2 regions of the Rhizobium sp. 05N430 genome follow, and region 2 is predicted to be linked to the other one. Evidence: riboswitches for the same ligand, from Rfam matches in the RefSeq annotation. Region 2 holds a riboswitch; the other holds the start of a gene.

Region 1 (8,597 bases), on a different contig from region 2:
ACAGCTGTCCGGGCGGCGTCGGCGGTGATCTGCTGGACGGAATGGGCGGCGGTCAGGTAGATCGCGTAGGCGATCAGCGTCAACATCACGAGCAGGAACAGCGGAGCGATGATCGCAAATTCAATCGCGGCGGCTCCCTTGTCGTTCGAACGGAAACGGCGAAACACTGTCATACTGCGCCTCATGCGAGCTTTGTAAGCTGCGTTCTGTATAGGCCTGAAACTATTAATTTTGGATTAGCTAATAAAAGTAATGCGTGTATTCTGCTGCGGCAAGATGACCTATTTCGGGAAGGCCTTCCTGGTTTTCCATGCAACTCCCGATGGCTTTTGGCCGGAAAGGGCCTGACTCGACCAGTGCGGGGCGGTCTTTCAAACCATCAAAAACACTGAGCTTTTCCATCAGCAGATTGGATTTGACGCCTTCGCCGTCTGCCATCAGTTTTCGCAGGAGTTCAAATGGAGACGGCGGCAATGAGCGAAGACTATGCTGGAGGATGCGCCTGTGGCGCCGTGCGGTTTCGGGGCACTGGTAAACCTGGGCCTGTCGTTGCCTGCCATTGTTCGCAGTGCCGGCGGCAGACGGGGCTGTATTTTACCTCAACCGACGTCCCGCTTGAGGGGCTCGTCATTGACGGCCGGGAGACTTTGCACTGGTATCAGTCAAGCGATGCGGCGGAGCGCGGCTTCTGCCGCAATTGCGGATCGGGGCTGTTCTGGCAGCGCACCGGCGCTGATACGGTTTCGATCCTTGCCGGTGCCTTCGATCAGCCGAGCGGGCTGTCCATCGGCTACCATATCTACTGCGCCGACAAGGCCGATTTCTACGAGATCAACGACGGTCTGCCGCAATATCCCGGAAGTGCCTAGATGCGTTTGGCGTCGAGCGCGGCACTGAGCCTGGCGACGTCCTCGCGCAAAGAGGTCAGCTCGGTCAGCACGCGCATGTCGATCTTCTGGTGCAGCGCCAGCACTTCCAGCTCGGCCTTCAGGTTCACCTCGTAATCCTTGGCTGCCTCCAGCCGGTCACGCTCGGCCTGGCGGTTCTGCGACATCATGATGATCGGTGCCTGGATGGCGGCGAGCATCGAGAGGATGAGATTGAGGAAGACGAAGGGGTAGGGGTCGAAGGCGCCCGTCGCCAGGATGATGGTGTTGATGACAGTCCAGATCACCAGGAAGGCCAGAAAGGTCAGGATGAAGGACCAGGAGCCGCCGACGCGGGCGATGCCATCTGCAATGCGCTGGCCGAAGGACGACTCGGCCGAAAGGACGGCGTTGACGTTGGTGGAGATGATCTTCCGTTCATGCGCCTTCTGCAGCACGCGCTTCTCGATGTCGCCGAGTTCGTCGGCACTCTTGCCGAAATGCGTGTGGATGAAATTGGGGAGGTTATACATGCGAGGCTCCGATGCTGTATCGCGTCGGAGCCAGTATTCCCGCTGATGGCCTGAATGCAATGCGAATTAGTGTCTTAGCTGCTCAGTGGCTGGCTTCGTTGACCATCACATGCTGCGGGAAGAAGCGGTCGAGCGTCTGCGCCTTGCCGAACATGACGTCGTGCTGCAGGTAGCGGTAATAGCGCACCAAGGGATCGAGCTTCTTCGGATCGAGCACCCAGTCAGGCGTCACCTCGTTCTTGCGGGTTGCCAGCTGGTAGCGGTCGATGATGTCGTATTTCTTCTGCACCCGGCCGAGGAAGCCGGTGTAGTAGGGATGCTCGAAGCCGGCGAACTTCAGAAGATTGTAGGAGATCAGCGACGGGCTGATGGTGCCGACATCTCGCTTGACGCCTTTCTTGTTCGACCAGATCACCAGCGGCGTCTCGTGCTGCTGCTTCATCACATCGAGGGGCGCCTTGCGGGTGGCGACCTGGTCCGGCATGTAGCCGGCGCTCATATAGACATTGCCGAGCGGCGGCAGGTGGTCGCCCCAGAGCACGATGATCGTCTCGCGGTCGCGGTGCGAGGCCCAGTCCATCAGCATCTTCAGGCTGTCGTCGGCTTCCTTAACGCCCTGCGTATAGGTCGCGAGCGTTGCGCGGTCGGCTTCCGGGATGTCGCCCTGGATGTCGATCGAGTTATGGGCGTAACGGTTGGCCTCGTAGGGGCCATGTCCCTGCAGGGTGACAGCGAAGAAGAAGAACGGCTTATCCAGTCCGTCGCCCTCGCGCATGATTTCCTTCATCAGCGAGTCGTCGGAGGCAAAGATGCCGCGCTTTTCCATCGGCGGCAGGGTTTCCTCGGTGCGGAACTCCTCGAAGCCGAAATCCTTGTAGACCTCGTTGCGGTTCCAGAACCAGCCGCTGAAAGGATGGAGCGCGCGCGCCGTATAGCCTTCGCCGCGGAAGAAGGTCGCAAGCGAGGGGACGTCGCGGCGAATATATTGCTGATAGGGAATGCTGCCGTAGGGCAGGAAGGCATTGGAGAAGCCGGTCAGCGCCTCGAACTCGACATTGGCGGTCATGCCGCCGAATTCGGGCGAGAACACATAGCCGGATTGCGAGGCGCGGATCGTCGGCATCGGGTCGGCGCTGAAATTCAGCTTCTTCAGCCGCGTCGGATCCCAGAAGGATTCGCTCATCAGCATGATGACATCGGGTTTTTCACGCGGACCGGCGAGATAGCCGTAGTTGCGGGCCGGGATCGCGTCGAGCGCTTCGGCGTTGAGGCCGGCAGGGGCTGCCACATCGGCCATTGGCACATTGAAAATGAAGGCCAGGATGAAGCCGTTGCTGCGGTAGTTTTCCTTCTGGTCCCACATCATCGGCACGACCTGCAAGCGATCGCGGATATAGGAATATTGCGAATAATCCATCAGTGAACCGAAGGCGGCGATCACCGGCAGGCCGAGGCAGAGGCGGCGCAGCCGCGCCTGGTTCGACAGCTTCGGGAAGGTGCGCCAGGCATAGCGCCAGCCGAACACCATGCCGGCGGCGAGCAGTACCAGGCCAACGACGATCGCTACCGCCGTGAACGGCCGGTCACGCACCATCACCGGCAGCAACTCCATGATCTGGCGGCCGAAGAGGATGTCCGAGGGATAGAAGGGATCGGACAGGTAATGCTGCTTCTGATTGGAGACGAAAGCCGGGATCAAGACAAGCGGAACGAGGATCAGCGCCGAGAGATAGCGGCGGCCGAAGGCAGCATCGAGCGTCAGCATCAGGATCGTCAGCATGACGACGGTAGTCATGCCGGGGCGGGCCGTCGAGGTCAGGAAATCGCCGACATCGGCAAGCTTGCTGCGGGCGATCCATTCGACGGCGATGACGCTGAGCAGTGCCATCGAAAAGGTGAATGCGATGCTGAGGGCGGCTCGGGCGGCGGGAGAGCGGACATTCGTGCCGAGACCAGCAGAAAGCAGCGCCATTCTTCTGGCCTGCGCGGACTTCATGACCAACGCGATCAAGGGCGGACTCCAATGTCATTCCCGCCGTCATCCCGGCGTCATAAAACCTTCACCGAACTGTCACATGCCCGCCATGAACGCTAGATGAACCGTTAATGTTTCCTTGCTTTTCCCGAAGATTTGAATTTTCGTCTGAGCAGACCCGGCGGCTTTTCATGGCAGGACACGTTGCGGGGCGAACGCGCGCGCGCTAAATAGATGACATGACACAGGAAAACGCTCCCTTGAACACGCTCCGGATTGCCGTCGGCCAGCTCAACCCAACGGTCGGCGATGTTGCTGGAAATCTTGCCAAAGCCCGCGAGGCACGCGCCGATGCGGCCCGTCAGGGCGCGGATCTGCTGCTTTTGACCGAGCTGTTCATTTCCGGCTATCCGCCCGAGGATCTGGTGCTGAAACCGGCATTCCTGAAGGCCTGCCTCAAGGCCATCGAGGACCTCGCAGCCGATACCGCGGATGGCGGACCGGGTCTGATTGTCGGCTTCCCGCGGCAGGGCGAGACCGGGCGGCACAATTCGGTCGCTGTGCTCGATGGCGGCAAGATCCTGGTGTTCCGGGACAAGATCGATCTGCCGAATTACGGCGAATTCGACGAGAAGCGCGTCTTTGCCGAAGGCTCGATGCCGGGACCGGTGAATTTCCGTGGCGTCAGGATCGGCGTGCCGATCTGCGAGGAGATCTGGAACGATCTCGGCGTCTGCGAGACGCTGGCCGAAAGCGGCGCCGAAATCCTGCTGGTGCCGAACGGCTCGCCCTATTATCGCGGCAAGGTGGATGTGCGCCATCAGGTGGCACTGCGTCAGGTGATCGAAACGGGCCTGCCGCTAATTTTCGCCAACCAGCTCGGCGGCCAGGACGAACTGGTCTTCGACGGCGCGAGCTTTGCCTTCAACGGCGACAAGTCGCTGGCCTTCCAGATGAGCCAGTTCGAACCGGCGCTTGCCGTCACCACCTGGAAGCGCGGCGACAATGGATGGCGTTGCAGTGAAGGACCGATGTCGCATATTCCGGAGAAGGAGGAGGCCGATTACCGCGCCTGCTTGCTCGGCTTCCGCGACTACGTCAACAAGAATGGCTTCAAGAATGTCGTGCTTGGCCTCTCCGGCGGCATCGACTCGGCGATCTGCGCGGCAATCGCCGTCGATGCGCTGGGCGAGGAGCGGGTGCGCACCGTCATGCTGCCCTACCGCTACACGTCCGAGGATTCGCTGAAGGACGCTGCCGAATGCGCCAAGGCGCTCGGCTGCCGCTACGACATCGTGCCGATCGAGGCGCCGGTGACAGGCTTTACCTCGGCGCTCTCGGACCTCTTCGAAGGCACCGATAGCGGTATCACCGAAGAAAACCTGCAGAGCCGCGCCCGCGGCACGATCCTGATGGCGATCTCCAACAAGTTCGGCTCGATGGTCGTCACGACGGGCAACAAGTCGGAAATGTCGGTCGGCTATGCGACGCTTTACGGTGATATGAACGGCGGCTTCAATCCGATCAAGGACCTCTACAAGATGCAGGTCTATGCGATCTCGCGCTGGCGCAATGCGCATGTGCCGCCGGATGCGCTTGGACCGTCAGGCGTGGTGATCCCGCAAAATATCATCGACAAGGCGCCCTCCGCCGAACTGCGCCCCGATCAGACCGACCAGGATTCGCTGCCGCCTTATCCGGTTCTCGACGACATTCTCGAATGCCTCGTCGAAAAGGAAATGGGTGTCGACGAGATCGTCGCGCGCGGCCACGATGTCGCGACCGTGCACCGGATCGAGCATCTGCTCTATCTTGCCGAATACAAGCGCCGCCAGTCGGCGCCCGGCGTGAAGATCACCAAGAAGAATTTCGGCCGCGACCGCCGCTATCCGATCACCAACCGTTTTAGGGATCGTGGTTAGCGATCGTTAACCCGATCAACCGAAAGCTGCTGACGGCAGTCTCTTCTCGCGTTTCTATGCTTTGGAAACGCGGGAGGTTTGAGCATGCGGGAAACCAAAGTCGCCGTCTTCATCGATACGGAAAACCTGCCGGCGCGCTGTGCGGGAGAGATCATCAGCATCGCCGGCGGATACGGACGCCTTATCGAGCGCCGGGCTTACGGCGACTTCACGAAAGAGGCGGCGCAGCCGTGGATCGCGGAGGCCGGACGTCAGGCACTCAGCCTGCAGACGGCTGTCAGCTCCCATTCCGGCAAGAACGGCGCGGATATCCTGCTTGCCATCGATGCAATGGAATATCTGGCCGGTTCGGCGATCGATCTTTTCTGTATCGCCAGCAGCGACCGCGATGTCGGCCATCTGGCGATGCGTATCCGCATGCGCGGCAAGCAGGCGATCGGACTGGGCGCGCCCAACGCATCGGCGCTGTTGCGGCAGTCCTTCGATGATTTCTTCGAGCTGAATGTTGGTGAGGCGAATTCCACCTTTGCGCTGCCGAAGGTGATTGCGCTGCAGCCCTCTCCAAATATCCGGCCCTATATCACCCAGGCGCTGCAGGCGGCCAAGCTGCAGGGCGAAGGCTGGCTCGATATCGCTGAACTCGGGACGCTCTTGCGGCAGGTCTATCCGGAGTTCAAGGCGCAGCATTTCGGCGCTCCGAACCTCAGCTCGCTTTTGAAGCGATGCGCCTTTATCGAAACGCAGATGCATGGCACAAACCGCATGCAAATCAGAATGAAGCGGAACGGCTAAGCGCCGGGCCGCAGCAAATGCGGGAGGCATGCATGCGCAGTTCGGTCGAGATCTACAATATCCGCACGGCCAAGAGCCGGGTCGTGTTCCAGACGGAGCAGCTGATCGAGGCGCCGAATTTCTCGCCCGATGGCCGCTACCTGCTGCTGAACGGTGATGGCCTTCTCTATCGCTTGTCACCGGACGGTGAGGGCGGTTTGCAGCAGGTCGATACCGGCTTTGCCACGGCCTGCAACAACGATCACGGCATTTCGCCCGATGGCCGCCGCTATGTGATTTCCGACAAGACCGAGCACGGCAAATCCTGCATCTATACGCTGCCGTCGGAAGGCGGCGCGCCAAAGCAGATCACGGAAAACCTGCCGTCCTACTGGCATGGCTGGTCGCCTGACGGAAAGGAACTCGCCTATTGCGGCATTCGCGGCGATCTCTTCGATATCTACACGATTTCTGTCGATGGCGGCGCGGAGCGGCGGCTGACGCAGGGCGAGGGGCGCAATGACGGGCCGGATTATTCCTTTGACGGGCAGTGGATCTATTTCAATTCCAGCCGTACCGGGCTGATGCAGATTTGGCGCATTCATCCCGATGGGACCGGTTTGGAGCAGGTCACGCATGACAATTACGGCAACTGGTTTGCCCATCCGGCGCCTACCAACGACAAGGTGCTGCTGCTTTCCTACGACCCTGACGTCTTCGATCATCCGCGCGACCTGCATGTGCGCCTGCGGTTGATGGATATGGACGGCGGCAATCTGACGACGCTCTTCGAGCTGTTCGGCGGGCAGGGCACGATCAATGTTTCCTGCTGGTCACCAGAAGGTGACGAGTTTGCCTATGTCCGGTATTTCCCGTCTACTTGAAGCGTCTCTGAAAAGCGGGCAAGAGGCTTTGGTCAGGTGCCCGCTTGTCGCGGGAGAATCGGGAATCCGGTGCAAGCCCGGAACGTGCCCAACGCTGTAAGGCCGACGCCTGCCGCATCATGCCACTGGTTGACACCGGGAAGGCTGCGGCGGGCGGATGACGCCAAGTCAGAAGACCGGCCTGGCATCATAGACTGATCCCGCGCGGACGGCGGGGCGGTTGCGTTGTTGGGGATTTGACGATGCGGCCCATGAACAAGGATGCGCTTGAAGGCGCGTCCGCCTTTTCCGCTGACGAGCGCGACGCCGTCTACCGGGCGATCATGACCAGGCGCGATGTGCGCGACCAGTTTCTGCCGGATCCTGTGCCATCCGATGTGCTGGTGCGGCTACTCGAAGCTGCGCACCACGCGCCTTCGGTTGGCTTCATGCAGCCCTGGAATTTTATCGTTGTCGAAGATGCGGGTGTGCGGCAGCGCGTCTGGAACGCCTTCGATCGCGCGAACCGCGAGGCGGCTGGGATGTTCGATGGCGAGCGGCAGGCGACATACCGCTCGCTGAAGCTGGAGGGCATCCTCAAGGCGCCGCTCGGCATCTGCATCACTTGCGATCCGTCGCGCAGCGGTGACGTCGTGCTGGGGCGCACACATAACCCGCGTATGGATAGCTATTCAACCGTCTGTGCAGTGCAGAACCTCTGGCTCGCAGCACGGGCTGAAGGCATTGGCGTTGGTTGGGTCAGCATTTTCCATGAGAGCGAACTCAAGGAAATTCTCGGCGTGCCCGCGCATATCGAGATCGTCGCCTGGCTCTGCGTTGGCTATGTCGATGCGCTCTATAGCGAGCCCGAGCTGGCCGTCAAAGGCTGGCGGCAGCGGCTGCCGCTCGACGAGCTGATCTTCCGCGATGGCTGGGGCCGCCGCTAATTCCGCTGTTGCTGCTGCGGCTGCGGGCCCGATGTCGCCGGGTTCTTTAGGTCGATACTGCCCTGGTCGCCGGCGAGAAATTGCGGGCCGATCTGGCGTACCTTGCTGTTGCCGGGGTCATAGGGACGGTCGGGTATCTGTGCCTGCGGCGCAGCCGGTGTGGGGGCTGCAGTTGCCGGCGGCTTGGTGGTGATCGTCGTGATCGAGCCTTTCTGCGGCGGCGCGCTGACCGTCTGGTTCTTGCGCATCTGCTCGTAATAGGCGGTCAGATTGCAGGTGCAGGAGGATTTCTCGCCGGGCGCTCGGTTCTTGTAGGCGAAGGCGTTTGGCATAGCGCTGTAGCGGGCGCCAGTCGCGGCCGAGATCATGTTGGCCGCGTCGGTGTTGGAGACGTCCTGATAGAACAGCTCCGTCTCGATGCCGGGGCACATTTTCGAGCAGGTCGAGGCGTCGCGGCTGAAATCGATCGAGGTCGCATTGGTGCTGATCGGGAAGAAGCCGCCGTCGCAGATGCGCACGCACATGGTGCTGACATGCGACATCATCTCGCCGCGGGGCACGCCATATTGGGTGTTGCCTTCCTCGCCGTTGCCGAGCGGAATGAAGGTATCGCCGCGCATCGCCTGTTCTTCGGTACTTGGCGCTGGGACATCGGCGCGCTCGTCCGGCTGATAACCCGGATCGTCGTTGCAGCCGTTATCGTCGAGGGCGGCCATCAGT
Region 2 (8,597 bases):
AGGCCGATTTCCTCCTGCCAGCGGATGGCTGCTTCGGTCTCTTTGCGCAGGAAAGCCTCATAGTCCGCATTGCTGAGCGTTCCCTTCGCATGTGCCGAACGCGCCTTGCGGACTTCAGACGTCTGCGGGAAGGACCCGATCGTCGTCGTTGGGAACAGCGGCAAGCGGATATCCGTCTGCTGGATCGCCTTGCGCTCGGCGAAGCCGGCCTTGCGGCGCTTCATGGTCTCGTCGATCGCTGCAATCCGCTGCCTGACCGCGGGATCATTGACCTTCGGCGATGCCGCGCGGGCGGCCGCGGCCCTCGAAGAGCTGCCGATGGCATCCGTCACGCAATCGCGCCCCTGCGAAAGTGCCTGGCCGAGGACCGCCAGCTCATCCAGCTTCTGCGTGGCAAAAGCCAGCCATCCCCTGACCTCGGCATCAACAGCGGTTTCGAGAGCAAGATCGATCGGCACATGCAGAAGCGAGCAAGATGGCGCGATTTCGATTGGACGCGTTTTGGAAAGCGCCTCGACCCGATCCAGCAGTTTCTCAAGATCAGCGCGCCAGATGTTGCGGCCATCGATGACGCCGAGAGATAATACCCGGTCATCAGGCACCGCCGATACGACCGCATCAAGCTGCTCGGGCGCGCGCACCAGATCGACGTGCAGACCGGCAACCGGCAGCGCCGCTGCTGTCTTGAGATTGTCGCCCAATGCCCCGAAATAGCTGGCGATCATGATCTTCAGGTTCGGAACCAGCTGGTGAAGCGCGCTGTAGGCCGTGGTCAGCGCGTACCGCTCAGCGTCTGCGAGATCGAGCACCAGGGCTGGCTCGTCGATCTGCACCCAATCGGCGCCCGCAGTGCTGAGCTCCGCGAGGATGCCCGCATAGACAGGCAGCAACCGGTCGAGCAGTTCGATCGGATCGAAGCCTGGCTGCGTCGCCTTGCCGAGCTTCAGGAACGTCACCGGGCCGAGAATGACCGGGCGCGTGTGGATGCCGAGCGCCTTTGCCTCCCGGAACATCTGCAGCGGTTTGTTTTCGGTCAGCGCGAAGCGCTGGTCGCGGGTGAATTCCGGCACCATGTAGTGGTAGTTGGTATCGAACCACTTGGTCATTTCGAGCGCCGGAACGCCCTCATGATGATGCGCATGGCCGCAATCGCCGTGCTCAGCGCCCACTGAGCCGCGCGCCATGGCGAAATAGATGTCGAGATCGACGGGACCGCCCTTCCAGCCATATTCGGCCGGTACGGCGCCGACCATCACCGCCGTGTCGAGCACATGGTCGTAGAGGGAGAAGTCGTTGGACGGAATGATATCGATTCCCTTGGCCTTCTGCAGGGCCCAATGTTCGGCCCGCAATGCCTTGGCGACGTCGAGAAGTGCTGCCCTATCAAACTTTCCGGCCCAATAGCTTTCCAGCGCGAACTTCAGTTCGCGGTGCTTTCCGATACGCGGGAATCCGAGATTTGCAGTCTTGATGCTCATGTTTCCTTACCCCGAGGGTTGTGGGCAAGGCTTGGGATGACGCATCGGCGCGCGGACACAGGCGTGCCGGTCGCAAAAGCGGCACACCGGACACCCCGCCCGTGGACGTTATCGATCGCGGCAGGTCTCCTGGCTTGCGGGTCAACGCTGCCGTCCGTCTTCCCGGGGCGTCTTCCCCAGTGACATGAGTGGACGGCCGCTCGCCGCTTACAGTTGCGGGGGCAGCTCCGGCATTTTCACCGGATTCCCTCTTAGCTCCGGACCAAAGGTCCGCAGAACCACGATGACACGAGCATGTCGCATCGCGGATCTCACGTCAATAGACATAAAGATATGTTTATGTCTTTGTTTCTTGGCTAGCTGTACTCGCCGACTACGACAACAGCATCGAGGACGGCGCGCCGGTCTCCACGGGAGCCTGCAGCTTCTGGGCAGCAAGCACCACTTCGACGCGATTGCGGGCATCGAGCTTCTGCATCAGGATCGTCATGTAGTGCTTGACGGTCTTCTCGCTGATATCGAGCATGCTGGCGATTTCGCGGTTGGTCTTGCCCTGCAACAGGTAGTTGACGATCTGCTGCTCGCGGGCGCTCAGGCGCTTCTGCATCTGCGCCTTGCGGCGCACCTCGGCCGTCTTCATCGACAGGATCACCTTGGTGGCGAAACCCGGCGTGATGAAGGTGCTGCCGTCATGCACGGTCTTGATCGCCTCATACAGATCGCGCGCCGTGCTACCCTTCAGCACATAGCCGCAGACGCCGAGATTGAGGACCTGAATCGCCGTGTCGATATTGGCGGTGGCGGTGAAGACCACGACCTTGGTGCCTTCGTAATTCTTCTGGATCAGCTCGAGTGCTGCCAGCGTATCGCCCGGCATGCTGAGATCGGTGACAAGAACGTCGGGCCGGTGCTCCTCGACGATCTTCAGCGCGTCGATGGCGTTCTGCCCGCGGGCAGTCACCCGAAGACCTTCCTTCGCCGAGTAAAGATTAACGAGTCCATCCAACAATATTGGATGATCATCAACGAATGCGACCGAGATAGACATAATGACGAATAAACCCCCTCGTCTTCTTTCCGATAGCTCTAAAGTAAACAGAGCCAAACATAAAGACGGATTTTAATGCTTGGTTAACTTCATCGGATTTCTGTCTATTCGATCTCTATGCTTTCAGCCAGTTATCAATTCGGATAGTCCGTCACCTTATAGGCCAGTTGCGTCGGCCTGCTGCAGCTCCAGCACCATCTCCAGGATCATGCCGCCCCCCGGCCGCTTGGTGACAGCAAGCTTGCCGCCGAAGCTCTCGATCCTCTGCCGGAGGCCATAGAGCCCCATTCCGCCCTCGCGCGCCGCAAACGGCACGGTCCCGGAAGGCAAACCGTCATCCTCGACCGAAATCGCGATGACGGGCATGTCGATCCGACATCGGACACGCTGGCCGTTGCCACCAGCGTGGCGGTAGGCATTGTTGAGCCCTTCCTGAACGAAGCGGTAGATGCAGGTCTTCAGCGCCGGCGGCAGGTCGGCATTGGTGCCGCTGGAGACAAACGCGACCTTGGTCTTGGTCCGCGCCTCATGCTGCCTGATCGCTTCGGCCACCACGTCCTTTGCCCAGAGATGCAGTATCTCCGGCAAGAGCAGCGATTTGGTGACCGTCCGAGCCTCGATCAGCGCTTCACCCAGTGTCTTGCTGGTCTCGTCGAGGAGCCTTGCGCGCTCATCCTTCTTGGTCAGGTCGCGCAGCTCGTCGAGCTGCAGGATCGCCAGTGTCATCAGCTGTACCGGGCCGTCATGCAGGTCGGCGCCGATGCGGCGGATGAAGGTCTCGTTGAGGTTGGCGAATTCCATGGAGGCCCGGCGCGCCGTGTCCCTCAGCTCCATCAATTCCTTCGAGGCGGACTCTGCCTCCTCGGCGCGGTGGCTCAGAACCTGCCGCTGATGCTCGATCGTCCGGCTGCCGCGCCTGACGATCAGGAACAGCCCGAGCATGACGACGAAGGAGAACAGCGCCACCGTCGTCCAGGTGACCACCCTCAGCCGCGCGAGCTCATCGACAAAACCGCTCGGATCCTCATGGATCTCGGCCACACCGATGATCCGCCCCGAAGCCTGGTCATGCAGCGGGCTGTAGATTTCGAGATATTCGGTATTGATGTTGCGGAACGTATGCTCGTCGGCATGAAGATCCGCATAGACGGCAACAATTTCGCCTTTCAAGGCGCGCTGTAGGCCCTCGGGGAAACTGAAGCGGTGGCCGATCATCTGCTTGGTCCGGGAATAGGCAACAGTCCCGTCGGGCGCCCATATCTCGATATGCGGGAAACGCGCCTGGAGATCCGCATCGCCGAAAAGCGCGTCGAGATGAGCGATGCTGGCGGCCTTAAGGCGCGTCGAGGCGCCCAGTTCCTGCACCTCAGCCTCAGTCAGGCTCTGAACCAGCAAGGCCGTCGTGCCGGCCTTTCCGCTGAGCGCTTTGTCGGCAACCAGCCGCGTCGTAAGATAGCCCGCAGAAACCGTGGCGATCAGAATAACCAAGCTGCTGGCGATCAGGAACTGCGTGGAAAGGGTCCGCTCGGCGCCCCATCGAAGGATACGGTTAAACAGTCGCGGCGCTTCCACGCTTTCATCTACGCCAGCATTTCTGGCGCCTAAGTATTCGTCCGGCAAAACGTCCCCCCAAGGCCGATAGCGCTATCATCCTTGCAATATTACCCAAGGAAATAAAAGACCATTTTTGTACTATAGGCCCGTATGAATTCTATCAGACCAAAGGCCAATTCATCATAGGACCTTACTCCCGGAAGGATAAGGACCGAAGACCTGCTTTTGCCGTGGACGAACATCGAAAACATCGTCCGACCATGCGCCGTTCAAAACCCCGGCAACTTTCCGCAAGATCGCATCATCCCAAGCCAGCCCTGCAAGGCGGGCTTTGAAGACATCAGGGGCAATTCAAACCGCCGGGCTCGCAGCGCGATCCGGCGGACAGGACAAGTTTGCGAAAAACCAGGCGCCAGGACAGCGCGCCGACGGAGGGGAAAATGGTTACGCTTGTAAGACACGATCTCGAGTTCATCCTGAAGCAGATCGCCATCGCCGAACAGCATGCGGCCGGTGGTGACCTTGCCGCGCTCGTCGCCGAAGCCGGCGAAGCAGCCGGCGCGACCGGCACCGGTGCACCGCAGGCGCATCTCCTGCCCTACGGCCTCCGAACCGTCGACGGCAGCTACAACAACCTGCTCGATGGCAATGAAACCTGGGGCGCAGCCGACCAGCCGTTCACGCCGCTGGTGCAGCCGAACTACGTCAACGAAAATGACGACTCGCTGGCATTCGGCCCGGGAACGGTTCTCACGAACGGTAACTATGCGCCGGGTACCCCCAGCGCCGTCGGCCCGGGCACCGTCGTCGACGCCGATCCACGCATCATCTCCAATCTGATTGTCGATCAGACCAGCAACAACCCGGCAGCCATCATGGTCTACCAGGCCATGATCGACGAGGGCAAGACAGCGACGCGCGTACCGATGCAGGACGCCAATGGCGCGCCCATCGTCCATGCAACCAATGTCGTCGGCCCCGATGGCACCGTTCTCGCCGCCGCGGGCAGTCCCGTCTACGTCTACACTTTCGAGAACGTCTCGCCCGATATCGGCGACTCCGCGCCTTACAACTCGATGTTCACGCTGTTCGGCCAGTTCTTCGACCATGGCCTCGACCTCGTGGCCAAGGGCGGTGCCGGAACGGTCTATATTCCGCTGTCACCGGATGACCCACTCTACAATCCGGCAACGCCGCACACCAATTTCATGGTCCTGACCCGCGCCAGCCGCGATGCCGATGGCGAAGTGGCTGCCAACACCACGACGCCGTGGGTCGACCAGAACCAGACATATACCTCGCATGCATCGCATCAGGTCTTCCTGCGCGAATATGTCATGCATGAGGGCAAGCCTGTCGCGACCGGCCATCTGCTTGACGGCGCGCGCGGCCTGCCGACCTGGGCCGACATCAAGGAACAGGCTCGCGAGATGCTCGGCATCGACCTGACCGACGCCGATGTCACCAACATTCCGCTGCTGCGCACCGATCCCTATGGCCGCTTCATCCCCGATGCCAACGGCTTCGCGCAGGTCATCACCGGCATCGGCGCCGACGGCATTCCGAACACCGCCGACGACATCGTTGTCTCAGGCACGCCGGGCGCTCCTGTCAGCACCGCTGGAGCCGTCCGAATCGGCCACGCCTTCCTCGATGACATCGCCCATGCCGCAGTACCGGTCATCGCCGGTGGCGTACTGCAGGCCGACAGTGACGACGCCGTAGGCTATTCCGGCGGCTTCAACACCCGCGGTCAGCAGACTGCCTACGATGATGAGTTGCTCGACGCGCACTACATCACCGGCGACGGCCGCGGTAACGAGAATATCGGCCTGACGTCGATCCACCACATCTTCCACTCGGAGCACAACAGCGTCGTCGAGCAGACCAAGCAGGTCGTCCTCGACAGCGCCGACCTGGTCTTTATCAACCAGTGGCTGCTTGAGCCGATTACCACGCTGCCGACAACCGAGGCAGAACTTGAGGGACTCGTCTGGAACGGCGAGCGTCTGTTCCAGGCCGGCCGCTTCACCACCGAAATGCAGTATCAGCACCTCGTCTTCGAGGAATTCGGCCGCAAGATGCAGCCGGATATCGATGCCTTCGTCTTCGAGCCATCGACCGACATCAATCCGGCGATCTTCGCCGAGTTCGCCCACGCGGTCTACCGCTTCGGCCACTCGATGCTGAACCAGGATATCGACCGTCTCGTGGAAAATGCCGACGGTACTTTCAGCTTCGATAACATCACATTGTTCGACGGCTTCCTGAACCCGCTGGAACTCGGCGCGGTCGATGCCAACGGTAATGTGCTCGTCAATCACGACCAGGCAGCCGGTGCCATCATCCGCGGCATGTCCCGACAGGGCGGCAACGAAATCGACGAATTCGTCACCGACGTTTTGCGCAACCAGCTTGTCGGCATCCCGCTCGATCTTGCAGCGCTCAATATCGCCCGTGGCCGCGACGTCGGCCTGCCGACGCTGAACGAGGCACGTGCCCAGTTCTACCAGGCAGCCGGTCAGGACACGCAGCTGAAGCCCTATGTCAGCTGGACCGATTTCGCGCTGAACCTGCAGAACACCGCGTCGATCGTCAACTTCATCGCTGCCTACGGCACGCACTCCTCGATCACCAGCGCGGCGACCCTCGACGCCAAGCGCGCTGCGGCCGCCTCGATCGTGCTCGGCACGGCCGGTGCACCTGCCGACCGCCTGGAATTCCTGAATTCGACCGGCGCCTGGGCGACGGCTGAGACGGGTCTCAACGACATCGATCTGTGGATCGGCGGCCTTGCCGAGAAGAAGATGGATTTCGGCGGCATGCTCGGCTCCACCTTCTCCTTCGTCTTCGAATTGCAGATGGAGAACCTGCAGGAATCGGACCGCTTCTATTATCTCTCCCGCGTCCAGGGTCTGAACCTTCTCAACGAGCTGGAAAACAACTCGCTGAGCAAGATCATCATGCGCAATACCGATCTGGGCGAAGGTTCGACGGCGCTGCCGGGCGACATCTTCTCGACGCCTGACCATACGCTTGAGATGGACATCTCGAAGCAGGTCGGCGCCGATCCGATCTTCACCGATGCGATCCTGCAGGCGCTGACGCCGCTGGTCGTGCGCCGCGACACCGATGGTGACGGCGACCTCGACTACATGGCCTATCACGGCGGCGACCACGTCGTCATGGGCGGCACCGAGGACGACGATACGATCATCGCCGGCGAAGGCGATGACACGATCTGGGGCTATGGCGGCAACGACACGCTTGAAGCCGGCTACGGCGTCGACCACGTCCACGGTGGCGAGGGTGACGACATCATCACCAATGCCGGCACGGATATCGGCGCGGCCGACTTCCTGCATGGCGAAGGCGGCAACGACGTCATCCATGGCGGCAGCGGCCTGGCGCTGATCTTCGGCAATGACGGCAAGGACTTCATCATCGCAGGCCCTGACGGCAAGCACGTGCTCGGCGGCCTCGGCGACGACTTCATCCGCGGCGGCGACGGCGGCGACTTCCTGATGGGCAACGAGGGCAACGACTGGATCGAAGGCGGCGGACGTTTCGACACACTGTCGGGCGAAAACTCCGAGCTGTTCTTCAATTCCTCGATCATCGGCCATGACGTTCTGAACGGCGATGGCAGCGACACCGATTACGACGCCGAATCCGGCGACGACATCATGTTCCAGGGCGATGGCATCCAGCGCAGCAACGGCATGGCTGGTTTCGACTGGGCAATCCACAAGGGCGACAATACCGCAGCCAATTCCGATCTCGGCATCCCGCTCTTCGCCACCCAGGAAGCCTTCATCCTGCGCGACCGCTTCGATCTTGTCGAAGGTCTCTCCGGCTGGGTCCATGACGATATCCTGACCGGACGCGTCGCCCCGACCAATGCCCGGGCCGAGCTGCAAAATACCGCAGCCATTCCGGGTACCGGCAGCCCGCTCGAAAGCTATTCGAACGCGCTGCTCGAAAAGAACCTCAGCCTGATCGCCGGTCTCTCGCAGCTCGTCGCCCACCGTGCCCGTACCTCTGTCACGGTCAACGGCGTCACCGAAACAATCGTCATGGATACCGCTGACGCTTCCGACATCCTGCTCGGCGGCGGCGGTGATGACATCATCACCGGCCTCGCCGGGGACGACATCATCGACGGCGACCGCTGGCTGAACGTCCGGATCCGCATCAACGACCTCAACGGCAATGAGATCGGCTCGTCCGACGGCCTGTCGAAGGGCGTCTTTGCGCCCAGCGGCGCCGCAATGTTCAACGGCCGCACACTCAGCGACCTGATGTTCGACCGCACGCTGAACCCGAGCCAGCTCGAAATCGTCCGCGAGATCATCGACGGCGAGGTAGAGGGCGATATCGATACGGCCGTCTATACCGACGTCCGCGCCAACTATACGATCACGCAGAATGCGGATGGCAGCATCACCGTCGCTCATACCGGCTTCGACGAAGACGGGGGGCCCGACGGAGATGAGGAAACGGTTGCCAATCCGGTT

What was found. A riboswitch is a leader RNA that binds a small molecule or an ion and turns the genes downstream of it on or off. The one in region 2 is predicted to bind cobalamin.
Region 1: linked by a shared signal. The riboswitch ahead of bluB (5,6-dimethylbenzimidazole synthase) and the one ahead of metE (5-methyltetrahydropteroyltriglutamate--homocysteine S-methyltransferase) in region 2 are both predicted to bind cobalamin.

What each region holds. Positions count from the first base shown of each region.
Region 1 covers NZ_JBFTMO010000001.1:590,595-599,191, forward strand. Annotated here, with positions in the region: gene AC1DJO_RS02905 (TadE/TadG family type IV pilus assembly protein) at 1-173, opposite strand, end outside; gene AC1DJO_RS02910 (hypothetical protein) at 241-438, opposite strand; gene AC1DJO_RS02915 (GFA family protein) at 474-869, shown strand; gene AC1DJO_RS02920 (DUF1003 domain-containing protein) at 866-1,399, opposite strand; gene AC1DJO_RS02925 (LTA synthase family protein) at 1,482-3,371, opposite strand; gene AC1DJO_RS02930 (NAD+ synthase) at 3,614-5,296, shown strand; gene AC1DJO_RS02935 (NYN domain-containing protein) at 5,381-6,088, shown strand; gene AC1DJO_RS02940 (TolB family protein) at 6,121-6,951, shown strand; cobalamin riboswitch at 6,969-7,150, shown strand; gene bluB (5,6-dimethylbenzimidazole synthase) at 7,194-7,877, shown strand; gene AC1DJO_RS02950 (DUF2865 domain-containing protein) at 7,874-8,597, opposite strand, start outside.
Region 2 covers NZ_JBFTMO010000002.1:352,901-361,497, reverse strand. Annotated here, with positions in the region: gene metE (5-methyltetrahydropteroyltriglutamate--homocysteine S-methyltransferase) at 1-1,478, opposite strand, end outside; cobalamin riboswitch at 1,581-1,776, opposite strand; gene AC1DJO_RS05500 (response regulator) at 1,852-2,526, opposite strand; gene AC1DJO_RS05495 (sensor histidine kinase) at 2,683-4,098, opposite strand; gene AC1DJO_RS05490 (peroxidase family protein) at 4,521-8,597, shown strand, end outside.